DNA from 2 places in the Cytobacillus sp. Bva_UNVM-123 genome. Region 1 is predicted to be linked to the other one. Evidence: riboswitches for the same ligand, from Rfam matches in the RefSeq annotation. Region 1 holds a riboswitch; the other holds the start of a gene.
What was found. Region 1 has a riboswitch for cyclic di-GMP ahead of KDN24_RS00920 (hypothetical protein). Riboswitches for the same ligand answer to the same signal wherever they lie in the genome.

Region 1 (3,134 bases):
TATGCTCCGTCAGTTCATTTGCCGTTCCAATAAAAGCAATCTCACCATCTTTGAGGATAGCAATTCTATTACAAAGCTCCTCGACCTCAGCCATGTCATGGCTTGCCATAATAATTGTTTTTCCTTGACTTTTCAGTAATCGAATCTCATCATGAAGCGAGACCCTTCCTTCAACATCTAATCCTGCAGTCGGCTCATCCAAAAAAACAATATCCGGATTCCCTATCATAGCTAAAGCAAGATGCAAACGTCGCTTTTGCCCCGTTGAAAGCTCTCCATATCGCTTTTTCTTGAATTGAGTTACCCCAAGTCTTTCAAGATATTTCAGATCAACTTGAACACCATTCCACTTCGTAAAGAGCCTCACCGCTTCCATTACTTTCATATTTTGTGGTAATGAAGAAGATTGCAATTGAACACCTATCTTGCCTTGAATCGTTATCGTCCCATTATCATACTTACGGATTCCCTCTAAACATTCAAGGGCAGTCGTCTTTCCCGCTCCATTTGTGCCGAGCAACGCAAAAATTTCACCCTTTTCCACCGAAAAGGATATCCCATTTAACACATAATGACGTTCATAGCTTTTTTGCAAATTTTCAACTTTCATTACAGTATTCAATGTTATCCCTCCATTTCGGGAATGGAAATTCCATTTTTGGTAAAATAGCACATAAGCGCTTTTCCTATGTAATCGTCGACTTGTTTTTGCTTAGCAGCTATTTCTTCATCCCATCCCTTTTTATTATCGTTAAAAGACATTAGCTTTGGCAGTAAACTCATATCTCCACCCGTAAATTCGGAAATCATCGCCCACCATTTCCCCGCGAGCTCAATGCTTTTTCTACTTTGAACCGGCTCATTTTGCTTATTTAATAAAACAGCCTCTTCAAGAATCGTAAAATAAGTTCTGTAAAGTTCAGCGCCTAATTCTTGATTGTCTACAAATCTATCTCGTATATGACTGGATAATTGATTATCAAACAATTTCAACACCCAATAGTTTTTGTTCTCCATTTTCAAAAGGGAAATAATATCCGCATATTTGCTAAAATTCACTTCTTCTATTAATAGAACCTCTTTTCGCAACGCCTCAATGGCCGTAAGTGCTTTTTGTAAATTCTTAATTTGCTCTTCAACAACCATATACTGCTTTTCTAATACGAAAGCGACCTCATCTGGTGTGTCTAAAGACAACATCATATTTTTAATTTTATCTAAAGGAAAACCTAAATACTTTAATGACAGGATTTGATGTAGTTTAACTAAATCCTTATTTGAATAAAGACGGCGTCCCCCTTCACTTTTAGCTGAGGGCTTTAACAACCCTTCCTTATCATAATATTGTAAAGTACGAACCGTTACGCCCATCACCTTTGCCAGCTCTCCAACAGTTAATAAATCCGTTTGCACCATGTAAAGAACTCCTTATCTTTACTATAATATATGACGCAACGTCACGAGCAATAGCAAAAAAAAAACAGTTCACTTTTTAACAAGTCAACTGTCTACCTTCATCTATACATTAGATTTTCCACTCATACTTATCATTTTCAATGAATCATTCTCCTACTTTGAATTCACGTACTCCTCCCTAACAACTGATTTCTGCCATTGTAATTGTTCATTTTCCTTCGAAAGCTTTTTAAGGTTATTTTTTACTATTTTATTTATTTGTTTCTTTTTACGCATATGACCATTCCTCCTCTTCGTTTATGGGATTTCATTAATTCATTTTGTAGATTTAGCTTTAAATCTAAAAATTGACTAATTTGAATTAAAAGCGGATCATCCATTCTTCCTAAGCGTTCTTTAGCTTGATACATTAAATTTCTTAAAATTCTTATATCACGACTGACTAATTCTAAAGAACGATCTTTACGCTCTTTACCTATCTCCAAACTACATTCCCCCTTATCTATTCAGTAAGAGTTATATTCGGTAACTGGCTGGCTTATTAAATAACTTAGCCCCTATAGTTTTGCGTCACCATTTTTCAATGGCTTTGCCATTTCGTACAAAATGCAATTTGGAAACCCATAAATGATATAAAAGAAGGTAGTAGAACTATATTACTAAATTATTTAAAAATTCACAATATATCTTTTGACATTTTTCTATCTTTTTCGCCAAAAAATAAGATAAATTTTTAAAAATGGTAAACAGACTCTTAAAAGCTGTGTAGGAGATACTTTATTTCATTTACTAATCTAAAGATTATGAATCGTATTAACAGTAATTTAAATATTCGAGAATTCTTTTTAAGCATAAAAAAGACCCTTTCCACATAAGTGAAAAGAGTCTTGATACGTTGATATATTAACGTTTTGAGAAATATACAGATATATTCTAAGTGTATTGAATACATCATAATCCATTTATATCTACGTTTTGGGAATTGTTATATGGATAAAAATGTATGGTAAAGGATTGAAATTGACATTACTTGAACCAATTTGAACCAACAAGATAGATGTTAGTTGAATACATTTTGCTAATATATTCCACTGCTATGTGTACATTTAAAGTCTTTTAATAATGGAGCTTATTAAAGTAAAGCACCCGTTGAACAAGAACCATTATTTTTATGACACATCATTATCCTATTAAGACAAAAGCCAGCATTAATGCTGGCTTTTTCACTTATCTAAAAATTATTTCCTTTTACATCATTTTTTTGAGGTATGGAATCTTTCGCCATACAAAATGACTTAGCAAAAAGCTTAGAATGATTCCTAAAAATACCGTTATAAGAAATTTAGTCCAGACTGATATTGGTAGGTCCTTCAATGTATATTGAAGAAAGACAACTACTGGGACATGGATGAAATAAACAACAAATACATTGTTTGCTAACATCTTTGACCAACGATTAGCGCCGTTAACTTTCTCTCTAAATAATATTAGAAGACCGATTACAAGTGAAATACACAGTAACGTCTCAATTAATGATCGAGCCAACGAACCGAAGTTTTGTCCACCCTTTAAAAGAAAAGGATCTATCGTATTTCCTCCAAAATACAAAATGGTCACTATTAATATTCCAATAACAAGCCAGATGTATCCTGCTCTCGCACTCATAGTTAAAAACCATTTGCGATGATAAGCCATAATGCCTAAACAAAAGAAACTCA
Region 2 (3,134 bases), 450 kb from region 1:
TCTATATATTGTGTTGTGAGGAGAGAGCCAGGCACTTATCGGACAGCCTCACTTTTGTGTTTCACTTATATAGTTAGTAGATTAAGATATTTTCAGTGAACCTTTTGCACCTGTAGTTTTATTCGTATAATTGAGTTTATTGTTTTCAATATAAAGATCGATAGAGTGAATTTTATTGAGCTGCTTTTGCTTCGAACCGTCGATATTCGAGCGATATAAGTAGCCTCCATTTGAATAGTTACTAAAATAAATAGCTTGATTCGTAACGACAAAATATGGTGAGCTCACATTAAGTAATTTTGTTTTCCCGCTGCCATCTTTTTTCATTCGGTATAGCTTATTTTGATCCTTGCTGTTTGAGTAGTAGTAATACGAGTTTAATTCTTTAACTGAAAAGAATTCTTGAAAATACGCGTATTTATTGCTCTTTGCTTCAGGATACAGTTTCTCATTCCATGTATGATCTTTTTTTAGAACAGAAGCAGGAACAAGAAAATATTGATAGCTTATCTCTCCAGCTCTATTCGGAACGGGATCATCCCAAGTAGTATCAATATAGAAATATTTTCCATCCACTTTGACTAAATTCCATGCATGATCCCCTTCTTTGGCCTTGCCAGTAACATAGTGGGTTTCAATTCCGACTTTTTCTAGTAATAGTTTCATTGTTTTGGAATAGCCTTCACAGACAGCCATGCCATTCATTAACAGTCCATATGGAGTATACGAAGCTTCAGGCACTTTGTTTTGATTATAATTTTCCCAGTCATAGGCAGTATGCAAGATAATATAATCATGAATTGCTTTCACTTTATCAAAATCAGAGAAACCTGATTTTATCGTATCTTTAAGAATACTATTTATTTTAGCATCTTGATTTTTTACCATTTCGTTTATTTTACTAGTAGAATATTTATATTTCAGTTCAATTTTGCCATCGGAATAGATTTTTGTTCCGTCATGCTGAAAATAAAAGATTTCAGGATGATCAGCAAGAACTTCATTTATGATCGAACCAACATCCTTATAGGAAATAGATTGAGAGGGAAAAGTAGCCGTGCTTTTGTAACTAGTAATAGCATCTAAGAGATTTTGATAAGTTACTTCATGAGGATCAAGCTCTTTTGCAGAAGTATGTGAGCTTAGTGTAAATAGAAGTGTAAATAAAAATGGAACGACAAAAAAACCTTTCTTGAACATATTGAATCTCTCCTTTACGATATAATTCTTTGCAGAATTAATACGGTAACCCAGCCATCCTAGCAATATTTTGCCTTAGACCTGTGGCTTTGCGTCCCAATTTTTCAATTGGTTTGCCGTTACTATTATTATAGTATATTGAGAATTTTGGGACAAGGGGGGCAGGACTCTTGACCTAGACGAATAATTCATGTAATAGGGATTTAGATTTCAAAAGAATTTATTTTGCCTATTATGATTAAGAAATGATATTATCTCAATAATAATGATAATGAAAGGATGAAGAGGATGTCGTTGGAGAATGTGAAAACGCATTTTAAACAGTGGAATCGAGATAAAGATATAATGGAGTTTGATGTTTCAAGTGCGACAGTAGAACTAGCGGCAATTGCCATCGGCGTGATTCCAGCTCGGATTGCCAAAACTTTATCCTTTCGGGGTGAGGATGACAAAGCGATCTTAGTTGTTGCAGCTGGCGATGCAAAAATTGATAATAAAAAGTTTCGCCAAATGTTTAATCTAAAGGCGCGGATGCTGTCACCAGAAGAGGTTTTAGAGCAAACGGGACATGCAGTTGGGGGTGTTTGTCCATTTGGATTGGCCAATGAATTGGATGTTTATTTAGATGTATCTTTGCAGCGCTTTAAAACGGTTTTTCCTGCATGTGGAAGTGCAAATTCAGCTATCGAGTTAACATGCAATGAAGTGTTTGAATATTCATACGCTAAGCAATGGATTGATGTTTGTAAAGGCTGGGAAGAAGAACAGATGAGAAAAGCAGCTGTAAGTGAGGAAATATGAAACTAAAATAGGGACAAGGGATCTGCTCCCTTGTCCTTTATTTGATTGAATGTTCTTTATGATTAAAGATCGGTTCTTGTTGATCGGGTAGAAACCATTGAGTTTCAATTGGAATTTGCTGTTCCAGTAGAAGTTTCTTCAGTTCTTCCATAAAAACACCTCTTGTCATGTCACAGGAAGGGCTGCTTTGAATTCCAAGAATGCCTGTTATTTCATATCCGCATCTTTTGTATTCCATTAATTGTTCGATAATGGGCTGTAAAATTTTTCGGCAATGCAAACGATATTTTTCATGATCATATTCTTCGTATGTCATGGGTGGCCGATCAAGTCCAAGAAAAGTGAATTCAGGGCATGGCAGCTGAAGGACTCCTAAGCCTTCAGTTTGAATCCAATCGACTGCTGATGAAATGGCTCCTAAGCTCCGTGCCTCTCCTTCAATAACAGTGTTTTGGTTCATGATGCAATGGGAAACAAGAAGGATTCTTTTATTACGCAGCATGGTGATGTTTTCCTTTATATACTTTTTGGAAAATTGGCAGCTTAACAATGATAAACATAACAAGTAAGCAAGTAGTAATTTTATCGACAATATTCCCTGTAATTCTAGAAATAAAAGTAGAAGCAAAAACAGTTTCACCAGATGCTCTTAGCCATAAGACAACTACATCAAAGCCACTTCCATTTAATCCCTCGAAGAGCGCAACTGCAATGGGTGTTCCAATAAGTGGTGCAACAATTGATAGAATTAAGCCTGTTATGAGTGCAATATACCATTTAGAAAAATTAAATCTTCTTGCCATAAATCCAACGACAATTGCGATGGCGACATTGACTAAACCAAAGAAAATAGCTGTAGGGCTCGTTGTCATACCTAAAACAACATTCGTTAATAAGCCTGTTAGTGCCCCCCACCAAGGACCAAACAAGACAGCCATTAAAACCGTTCCGATCGTATCAAGAAATAATAGTGGGATTTTCAAAGCGGAAATAACCGTCCCAAGCACGACATTCATCGTAATACATAGCGCTCCATAAGTTAAAATGACCGTTTTTCGATTACTCATACTAAATTTCCTCTCCTTATCCAATTTGCAAACAATTAATTAGTATCATGATCGTTTTATTAGCGG

Region 2: another riboswitch for cyclic di-GMP. It lies ahead of KDN24_RS03070 (transglutaminase domain-containing protein); the one in region 1 lies ahead of KDN24_RS00920 (hypothetical protein).

The regions. Positions count from the first base shown of each region.
Region 1 is NZ_CM177772.1:168,377-171,510, reverse strand. It holds gene KDN24_RS00930 (ABC transporter ATP-binding protein) at 1-622, opposite strand, end outside; gene KDN24_RS00925 (MerR family transcriptional regulator) at 625-1,416, opposite strand; gene KDN24_RS00920 (hypothetical protein) at 1,671-1,901, opposite strand; cyclic di-GMP riboswitch class I at 1,938-2,020, opposite strand; gene KDN24_RS00915 (acyltransferase family protein) at 2,665-3,134, opposite strand, start outside.
Region 2 is NZ_CM177772.1:616,948-620,081, forward strand. It holds gene KDN24_RS03070 (transglutaminase domain-containing protein) at 82-1,200, opposite strand; cyclic di-GMP riboswitch class I at 1,242-1,328, opposite strand; gene KDN24_RS03075 (YbaK/EbsC family protein) at 1,489-2,001, shown strand; gene KDN24_RS03080 (CD3072 family TudS-related putative desulfidase) at 2,039-2,503, opposite strand; gene KDN24_RS03085 (CD3073 family putative ECF transporter S component) at 2,493-3,068, opposite strand.